DNA from 3 places in the Paenarthrobacter sp. 10L412 genome. Region 1 is predicted to be linked to each of the others. Evidence: riboswitches for the same ligand, from Rfam matches in the RefSeq annotation. Region 1 holds a riboswitch; each other region holds the start of a gene.
The links. Region 1 has a riboswitch for cyclic di-AMP ahead of AC1DD7_RS14015 (hypothetical protein). Riboswitches for the same ligand answer to the same signal wherever they lie in the genome.
Positions count from the first base shown of each region.

Region 2: another riboswitch for cyclic di-AMP. It lies ahead of AC1DD7_RS17305 (C40 family peptidase); the one in region 1 lies ahead of AC1DD7_RS14015 (hypothetical protein).
Region 3: another riboswitch for cyclic di-AMP. It lies ahead of AC1DD7_RS16805 (NlpC/P60 family protein); the one in region 1 lies ahead of AC1DD7_RS14015 (hypothetical protein).

Region 1 covers NZ_JBFTJT010000009.1:91,187-94,453, forward strand. The annotation lists gene AC1DD7_RS14010 (AEC family transporter) at 1-253, shown strand, start outside; gene AC1DD7_RS14015 (hypothetical protein) at 498-1,826, opposite strand; cyclic di-AMP (ydaO/yuaA leader) riboswitch at 1,829-1,979, opposite strand; gene AC1DD7_RS14020 (hypothetical protein) at 2,109-2,342, opposite strand; gene AC1DD7_RS14025 (ATP-dependent DNA ligase) at 2,390-3,267, shown strand, end outside.
Region 2 covers NZ_JBFTJT010000012.1:39,017-42,283, forward strand. The annotation lists gene AC1DD7_RS17300 (M23 family metallopeptidase) at 1-826, shown strand, start outside; cyclic di-AMP (ydaO/yuaA leader) riboswitch at 972-1,135, shown strand; gene AC1DD7_RS17305 (C40 family peptidase) at 1,140-1,868, shown strand; gene AC1DD7_RS17310 (NlpC/P60 family protein) at 1,967-2,719, shown strand; gene AC1DD7_RS17315 (HNH endonuclease) at 2,949-3,267, shown strand, end outside.
Region 3 covers NZ_JBFTJT010000011.1:138,147-141,413, reverse strand. The annotation lists gene AC1DD7_RS16810 (FAD-binding protein) at 1-291, shown strand, start outside; gene AC1DD7_RS16805 (NlpC/P60 family protein) at 436-1,200, opposite strand; cyclic di-AMP (ydaO/yuaA leader) riboswitch at 1,204-1,372, opposite strand; gene AC1DD7_RS16800 (copper resistance CopC family protein) at 1,547-2,170, opposite strand; gene AC1DD7_RS16795 (NCS2 family permease) at 2,284-3,267, shown strand, end outside.

The DNA of each region.
Region 1 (3,267 bases):
GACCGTGGTGGCAACCACTTTGAAGGTGGCGGGCATGCCCGTGGTGGTCTGGGTGCTGGGGCGCTTTGTGTTCGGCCTGGAGGGGCAACACCTCTTGGCCAGCGTCATCATGGCCGCACTTCCAACCGCCCAGAACGTCTTCCTTTTCGCTTCCCCCTACGGACGCGGAATGACAATGGCCAGGGACGTCATCCTGTGCACAACCGTGCTTTGCATAGTGGCGTTGGTTGTGGTGGCGTGGCTGCTTGGGTAGAAGCGATTCATACCAGGAACAAGCGACGCGCGGAACAGAAGAGGCAGGCACCCGGTAGGTGCCTGCCTCATCTCGTTGCAGTGATTTCTCGCTGCAGTGATTCTTGATGCCGTGATTCCCTAGGCTCGTCGCAGCCGCTGGCAGCTCCAGCGGCCTATCCGATGACGGAAGGTGGCAGTGCGGCTGCTGCTGCAGTACCGGCCGTGCCATCCGACATGCTTGCTGGTCCTGGGAAGTTGCGTGCTCACTTCAAGATCCCTGTGGCGCCGTCGAGTATGCCGTCCAGATCCAGTGCTGAACCGTTGGACGGCGTGGTGCTGGGGCTCCCGGTCGGCTTTGGCTTTGGCGCCGGAGTCTGTGTTGGAGTAGGCGCCGGAGTGACGGTGGGCGTCGGCGTCGTCGTGGCAGGTGGGGTGGTAACCGTGTCCGACGGAACCGGGCTCGGGGCCGGCTGGGTTGGGACAGGAGTTGTCACGCCCGGAACAGGAACAACGGCCGACGGGGCTGACGAAGGGACCCAAACAGGATCCGCGAGTGAAACTTGCGGAGTCGGAAGTGACGACGACGACCCCTGAGCCGGTGCCTCTTCCGACGACTGCGTTGCAACAGTTGCCGGCTGTCCGGCCGCGCTGGTGGCCGACGAAGCGGATGCAGTGGAGTTGGACGAGCTGGGCGCAGGGGCGGCCGAAGTTGACTGCCTGCTGTCGCCACCTGACTTTGCGTCACTGGCTTCCTGGGTCGGTGTTTCCTTCCCAAAGAAGGGAAGCTCGAAGGCCTGGCTCATGGTGCCAACGGTCAATACCAAGCCCAATGCTCCAGCGACGACTGCCATGCGCTGGCCCATTGTCTTGACCGAGGCGGCCTTTGTGAGGACGGCGTGTGGTTCGTGGCTGAAGGACGACGCTCCGAAAGCAGGGGCGACGCCTGCCGAGGACTGGACGGCCGTTGTCACGGAAGGGGCTGTTCCGCTCTCCGATTCTTGGGCGCGCATGGCTTTCCGGCTTGCGAGGCCAGCGGAGGCGGTCGCGGCCGCGGCGAGCTGGGCAGGGCTCTTCGCCTGAACGATCGGGATGGCAGCCGTGGCGGGTTCCGGTTCGTGCGCGGCGGGGGTGGGTGCAGCAGCGGGCGTGGGCGCCTGAACGATCGGGATGGCGGCGGTAGCGGGCTCTGGATTCGTAGCCGATTCGGGAGTGACCGGTTCGGGCGCCTGAACAGTTGGAATCGCAGCAGTTGCCGGCTCCAGAGGAGCAGAAACTACCGCAGCAGAATCCGCCGGAGCAGAGTCCGCCGGTGCTGTTTCTGCTGGAGCAGTTTTAGCGGGAGCTGTCTCAGCAGAAATAACTGCCTGGGCTGCCCGTTCACGCTCTGCCGCGCGAGCGGCCGCGCGCGTGGTGGGTGCCGCAGGGGCGGGAGTGGAAGCAGTGGCGGGTTCCGGCGTCGTGCCTGTTAAACCTGCTTCTGCTTCTGGCGTGCTGATGGAGGATCCGCTGGGTTGGGCCCGACGGCGTCCGGTTGGCTGGGTACGCTCGCGCGCTATTTGGGCGCGGCGCGGCTGATCCATGGTTGGGGACATGGTGGTTGCCTCTCAACGCCTGCGAGGTTAGCTGTCGGGTTCGGACGAGGCCGTCCGGCCGCACATGGCGGCTTCACCCCAAGGGCCCATGAAAAATCAGGCCCGGGAACTCTGGGTCCCCCGTCTCTGCCGCGAGTCTGGCGGATCCCGGTTTGCGGCAGAGCTCGGCGTCAACCCGGAAGCGGCCCAGCGGAGATACGGGTCGCTCTTAGACCGTACATGAGCGCCATAGTAAAGTCACATTAATGTAACGGGCGGGACGCCTTCCGGCGCGAAGGTCCGTTAGGACTTAGGCTCCGGGGCCGGAGCCGGAGCTGGCAGCTCGTGCTGGATCCTTTGGACTTGGTGTGCGTAATGGGTCTCGGGTCGGAAAATTTCGTCCGCCACACCCAGCATCCCACCCGTGGCGCCGCGCCGGACTCTCCCCTTGCCGTTCTGGCGGGAGACCCAGAACCAAAGGGCCGCAATGAGGGCAGGCGCTGCCAGTACCGCCACTAGAACGGCCAAGATATCCATCGCCCAAGACTAGCTTCCGCCGCGAGCGGCAGGTAGAACATAGTCGTATGGACCTCCCAGTGATGCCGCCCATTTCGCCCATGCTTGCCAAGTCCGTTCCTTCGATCCCTGATGTGGGCCACTTTGAGCCCAAGTGGGACGGGTTCAGGACCATCGTTTTCAAAGACGGGGATGAGATCATCCTGGGCAGCCGCAACGAACGTCCCATGACACGGTATTTCCCTGAACTGGTGGAAGCCCTGAAGAAGAACCTCCCGGACAAATGCGTGATCGACGGCGAGATCGTCCTCATAGCTGACAACAGGCTCGACTTCGAGGGCCTTCAACAGCGCATCCATCCTGCCGATAGCCGGGTGCGGATGCTTGCCGAGAGCACCCCGTCCTCCTTCATCGGATTCGACATCCTCGGCCTGGGCGGGGAGAACCTCATGGACAAGCCGTTTTCCGAGCGTCGAGCCGCCTTGGAGAAGGCACTGGCCAAGGCTGAGGCGCCTGTTTACGTAACGCCGGCGGTGACCGAACTCGACCAAGCACAAGAGTGGTTCGTGCAGCTGGAAGGCGCTGGGCTCGACGGCATACTTTCCAAACCACTCGGGGGGACGTACCAGCCGAACAAGCGGGTTATGTTCAAAACCAAGCACGAACGGACCGCGGACTGCGTGGTAGCTGGATTCCGCTGGCACAAGACGGGAAAGGTTGTCGGGTCGATGCTGCTTGGGCTGTATAACGACGCCGGTCAGCTGCAGCACGTGGGGGTGGTGGCCTCATTTTCCATGGCCAAGCGCGAAAGCTTGGTGGCCGAACTTGAGCCGTACCAGACGGAATTCAGCGAACATCCTTGGGGTCAGTGGGCCGACCAAGGAGATGCCGCAGCTACGGGTTCCCGAATGCCGGGTGCGCAGAGCCGGTGGAGCGCAGGCAAGGA
Region 2 (3,267 bases), on a different contig from region 1:
ATCGCAGAACGTCAGGGGCCGCCGCCGCGCGTCCGGCCCCGCTGCTGAGCTGCGGCCAGCCCGCGCCGCAATGGAGATCCGGCCACGCGACACCCCGCGTCAGGTGCGCCGCCGTAAGAGCCCGTTGCGCCAGGTAGCCGACTTCGCCGCAGCCAGTGGTGTCGGGCAGAAGGCCGGTGTCGCGCTTGCCGCCACCGGACTTGCCCTGACTGTAGGCCTGCCTGCCACAAGCCCCGTCATGGCCACGTCCGAGTCCGGCCAGGCCGAGGCGGCCCTCTCCGTGCCCGGTGGCAGCCAACCGGAAGTTTCTGCAGCAGCCTCTGCCAAAATCGATTTCAGTCGCGCAGCCGTCGCTACCGCCGCTGATCCTGACGGCAAACTCAAGCAGTTGCTGAGCGCCCAGTCAGCGGGGAGCATCCAGCGCGCCTCCTCACTTGGCACCTTGGGAAGTCCGCTGGACAAGCTGGTCACGGCATCGCCGTTTGGCTACCGTGTCAGCCCCCTTACCGGCGGCACCGGCGACTTCCACCGTGGCCAGGACTTCGTGGCCCAGTGCGGAACCGCCGTTCACGCCGCAGCCGCAGGCAAGGTCACATTCGCCGGGTGGCATGAGTACGGCGGAGGCAACCGCGTCGTGATTGATCACGGCAACGGCCTCGAGACCACGTACAACCACCTGTCGTCCTTCAACGTCAAAGTGGGACAGACTGTCAGCCGCGGCGATACCGTCGCGCTGAGTGGCACCACAGGAGCATCTACCGGCTGCCACCTCCACTTCGAGGTCCAGGTAAACGGCGAAGTCGTAGATCCCATGGGCTGGCTCTGAGCCAGTTGATGGTTGTCTATCGCATTCATGACACGCCCCGTGACCTGAATGTGACATTCACGAACATCTGTTGTACCGTCTAAAGCGCATCGGCTTTTTAGGGGGCCGATGCACTTGAGTGGATTGCCTAGCTCTGCCACCACTCGAGGTCCGTTCGCAAAAATCGTCTGGCAGGGGCGGGGGAACCAATTTTGGTCTTCGAGTCAGAAGACCTTGGGGTTAAGTCGCAAAAGCTTCCTTGAAGCCGCGCGGCCGGATGACTCCCATCCGAATCCGACAGCTCACCTCGCAGGCATTGGGAGAGGCTACCTTCGTGTCATCACGCACTACCCCTGCGCGCCACCGCGCCGAATTGGTTCGCACGAACCCGTTGAACACCCTTTCCAAGGCTGTCTCAACCAATGCAGGCACCGTAGGCCGCCAAGCCGCCGTTCTGGCCGCAGCCTCGGGGCTCGTTCTCAGCGTTGGACTTCCGGCCCAGGCCGCTGACACCGACGTCTCCAAGTCGGAATCCTCCAGCACCCAGCAGTTGGTCGCCACCGCAGTTGTTACCGCGGAGCCCACCGCAACCGTTTCCTTCGAGAGCCCCGTTGTGGCTACCAAGGAAGCTCCCAAGGTTCAGCGGGCCTCCCAGCGCACGGCAACCGAAGACCAAGCGAACGGCACCCTCGCTGCCCTGTCCTCCAAGGCCAAGGATGCCGCTTCAAGCGCGGCAGCCTCAGGACTTGCAGCAATTGCCTACACGGGCATCGGCCACCCCTACGTTTGGGGCGGCACTTCCCCCAACGGCTGGGACTGCTCCGGATTTACCCAGTGGGTTTACGCCCAGGCCGGCATCAGCATCCCCCGCGTCAATGCCTGGACGGTCATGACGCCCACCAGCACGCCTGCCCCTGGCGACCTCGTCGTGCAGAACGGCGGAGCCCACGTGGGCATCTACGTCGGTAACGGCATGATGATCAGCGCTTTGAACCCCAGCCAGGGCACGCTCCTGCACTCCGCGGCCTCCACCGGCACGTCCTCGTTCTACACCCTCCGCTAGAAAATCCCATTCGGGGTAAGCCAGCATGCCCCCCAAGTGCTGGCAGCCCATAACCCGCGTGCGACCCCACCGTGCGCGGATACGAAAAGAGAGTAATCATGACCAGTGCAAACAAGGTTGCACGGCATAGAGCTGAGGCCCCCAAGACCAGCTCACTTGCCGTCATTGCAAAGGCTGTCAGCGACAACGCCGGTGGCGTTGGCCGTCAGGCAGCAGTGATCGCAGCTGCATCGGGCCTTGTCCTGGCCAGCGGCGTTGCTGCAAATGCTGCGGACACCAACGTCCAGCGCGAATCTACTTCTGCGTCCACCCTTGATGTGCAGTCGGTTGCCCAGGCCACCATTGCTGCCGATTCCAGCGTCGCCATCTCCTACGAGCGCCCTGTGGTCAAGACTGTGGAAGCCCCGGCTCCCGTCGTCGAGAAGGCACCTGTCAAGGAAGCTCCGGCTGCTGGCGGCACCGCTACTTTGGCGGTCAACACTGATGCGTCCGCGGCCAAGGCGCCTGCTGCATCCAGCGGCCTCGGTGCGGCTATCGCTGCAGCGGCCTACGCACAGCTCGGCGTCACGCAGGACTGCACCATGCTGGTGACCAACTCGCTGGCCGCCGTCGGTATTCACTTCCACGATTGGCCGGCCGGCTACCTCTCCCTCGGCCGCACGGTCAGTGCAGCTGAAGCCCAGCCCGGCGACCTCGCTTACTATGCCAACGGTGGCTACGGCGGAATGGCACACATCGCTGTTTACGTCGGCAACGGCATGGCAGTCCACGGCGGATGGAACGGATCCACCACGGCACTGTTCAGCGTGAACGTTGGCTCCGGCCCGGTTTTCATCCGCGTCAACGGCTGATCAAATACTCCACGGAACACCCCGCAGGCTCAGGCCGGCGGGGTGTTCTGCTTTAACCACGGGGTGTCCCGCACATGAACTTTCGCCAACACCACAGGCGAAACGGCGGAAAAATTCGTTGATATGGCATATAAGTGCTTACCCTTGTGTTGTCGATCCACAGCCCGTACAAGCAGAGGGCAGCCGGCCCTCGTGCCCCTGACGGGTGCGGCCGTGAAGAGGTACGTGCATGCGCACACTCGTTCTGAATGCTGGATATGAACCGCTGGCGGTAGTAACCTTCCGCCGGGCGCTGGTCCTTGTGCTGACTGGAAAAGCTAGCGTGGTGGCCGAAGGCGACGAGCCTGTCGTCGGGCCACAGGAGATTCTCGGGAGACCATCCGTGATTCTTCTCAATCGCTACATCCGGCCCCGGTACAACAGGATCACTGCCGTGAGCCGCCGCGGGGTACTCCGCCGCGACGGCCATCGCTGCGCCTATTGCGGGAAAACAGCCCACACCATAGACCACGTCCACCCCAAATCCAGGGGCGGCGCGGATTCCTGGG
Region 3 (3,267 bases), on a different contig from region 1:
TCCACCCCACGGCAATGGGCCGTGCATACGGCCAGCGGAGTTCTCCTGGCAGACCACATCGTGGTGACGCGCTGCGCCCAGAGCCAGTTACGCCGAATGCTTGCCGATCTGGGAATCGCCATAGGCCAGAACTTCGTGGCAGCCATGCGTGCCGTCGGGATGCACTTGGTGGGCGTTGGGGAACTTATTACACCCACGCCCAAGGAAGTACTACGGCAAGCCAAGGCAGTGGGGCAAGCGATCTCATCCAAAGTGGCCCTCCCGGCCGGGCCTGGCATCGCCCTTGCCTAGAACCCCTTGCCTGGAACCCTGGCTTGGAAACCGTTGAGCCAACCGAGGCCTGTTCCTAAAACGAACAAAAGTTAACTCTGAAGACCGGTACCTCCGAAGACATGAGTCCTCGAAGGCACCGGCCTTTGAGTTGGAGCGTGAAGCTTAGGCGCCAGCGCGTACGTACGTGATGGGGCCGGTTGCGGTGAGCCAGCTGATCGGGTGGATGCCCGTCTGGTTGCCGTTGATGCCACCGCTGATGGCCTGGCCGTTGCCGATGTAGATGGCTACGTGGCCGGACTGGACGATCATGTCACCGGGCTGGGGGTCGCTGACAACCTTGCCGTAGTTAAGGAACTGCATGGGTGCGAGGTCGCCAACCGGGATACCTGCGGAGCCGAGGGCCCGTTCCACCATGGCGGTGCAGTCCTGCATGATGCCGATCTGGGCGTAAGCCGAGGCGACCATAGCGGCGTTGACGCCACCAACAGCCGGAGCTGCAGCAGCAGGCGCGGCTGCCACCGGAGCGGTAGCCGTAGTGGTTACAGCGGCCTGGACGGTAGCCGTTGCGGCCTTGGCCACCGGAGCGGGAGCAACGGGAGCCGGCTTTTCAATAACGGGAGCCGCTACGGAAGCAACCGCGGGGCGCTCGAAGTTGATGGTGGCCGTGGATGCGGCCGTAACAACCTTGGTGGGACCCTCGGAGACGGTCTCGGCGACAGTAGCAGGGCTGGAGTCGCGCTGAACGGGGGTCTCTGCAGCGTGGGCAGCGATGGAACCCGTCAGGACGAGGCCTGAAGCTGCTGCGATGACAGCCGCTTGGCGACCTGCGCCGGATGCGTTGCTGGCAACAGCCTTGGAGATGGAGATGAACGGATTAGGACGTACGCTGTCCGCCTTACGACGGCCGCGAAGAATGCGTGAAGACATGAAAGAGCCTCTCCCGATGCCTGCGAGGTTAGCTGTCGGATTCGGATGGGAGTCACCCGGCCACTATCCCCCGCTGTGCAGCGGAAGCTTCGTGACTTCACCCCAAGGCGCGCTCTGAAAGCGGGCCAAAATGGGTTCCCCGTCTCTGCCGTAGGTTTGTCTGCGAACGGATTCCGGACTGCGGCAGAGCTAGGCAATCAGGCCGGAAATGCCCGTTACGTGGAACAGGCACAGGTACAACCGTACGGGAAGATCACTTCAAAGTCACATTTACGTAACGAGCAGTTCGTTTTTGGCGTGTCGCAGTGACCGTTTCGAGATCTTCGCAAGTATGTAGAAAACCCTGCTATTCCGGGGAATTTTCCCCATCCGCGTCGTTGGGAGCCGCTAGCTTCTTCCGGGCTGTAACAGCGAGGAAGATCACGAGACCGATCGCCACCACAGCGAGGCCAACGATGCTCCAGGGGAAGGGTTGGGAAGCTGCCGGAGCCGGCTCAGTATTTTCCGTACCGGGGGCTGCTGTTCCCGCCGTCGGAACAGCAGCCGAAGCCGAGGGGGAGGCGCCTGCTGAGCCGCTCGCCGTCGTCGTGCTTGTCCCGGAAACTGTGAACTTGAAGGTTCCCTCGATCGGGTGGGAGTCTGAACTGACCACGCGCCACACCACCGTGTATTCCCCGGCTGGAGCGCCCGGGCGCAGCTTCTGGACAGCCATGTTGTCGATGATTTCCACTGCGCCATCTGCCCAGTTTTCGCCCCCAGCGGTGACAGTCACGCCCGAACCGATGGCCAGTGGCCGGTTGTTGAACGTGATGGATACCGACGCCGGCACTTCAGCCACCCGGGCACCGTTTGCCGGAGTTGTTGATTCGGCGACGTCATGCGCGGAGGCCGGAGCGGCTCCCAGCAGCAACGCGGAAGCGAAAGCGAGAGCGGCTACGACGGCGGCCAGAAGCGGGCGGCTGGTACGCATGGGGCGGTTTCTCCTAGTGTTGGCTTCCTTACAGACTAGGCGAATCGTCCCAACGCCCCACATCAGCGGGCATAGGATTTGAGAGCAAACTCCCCCGATCCCCGGAGACCTTCATGCTTAAACAAGGTTCTGCAATCGACCGCTACTTCAAGATCTCCGAGCGCGGGTCCACATACTCGCGGGAAATACGTGGCGGCTTCGCGACCTTCTTCGCCATGAGCTACATCGTGGTGTTGAACCCGCTGATCCTCTCCGGGGCAGACTCAAGCGGGGCATCGCTCGGTTTCACGGCCGTAGCGGCAACCACTGCCTTCGTGGCGGGCATCCTCACCATCCTCATGGGCGCCTGGGCCAAGCACCCCTTCGCCGTGGCAACGGGCCTGGGAGTGAACGCATTCGTCGCCGTAACGGTTGCCTCCCACCCGGAGCTGACATGGCCGGACATGATGGGGCTGGTGGTGCTTTCGGGTGTCACCATGCTCATCCTGGTACTCACCGGATTCCGCACGGCCGTTTTCAGAGCCGTCCCGGAAGCCCTCAAGACGGCGATCGTGGTGGGCATTGGCCTCTTCATCGCCTTGATCGGACTGGTCAACGCAGGTTTTGTCCGACGTATCCCGGACGCCGCAGGCACCACGGTCCCGCTCGGCCTTGGCGTGGATGGCAAGCTGATGGGCTGGCCGACGTTGGTGTTCGCTGTCGGACTGGTCCTGACCATCGCGTTGGTGGTGCGAAAGGTCCGCGGCGCAATCCTGATCGGCATCGTGGTGTCCACCGCCCTGGCCGCCATCCTTGAATTCACGCTCCACATTGGCCCCAGCTTCGACGGAAAGAACGTCAACCCGCGCGGCTGGTCCCTGGTGGCTCCCACACTTTCCGAATGGGGCGCACCGGACCTCTCCCTGATCGGCAAAGCCAACCCCTTCGGCGCGTTCGAACATCTCGGTTTTGTGGCTGCTGCGCTGCTGGCCTTCGTGATCCTCCTCAGCATCTTCTTCGACGCCATGGGCACCATGGTGGGCCTGGCCAACGAGGCAGGAACCGTGGACGAGCACGGCAACATTCCCAACGTGGACCGCGTCCTGCAGGTTGATGCC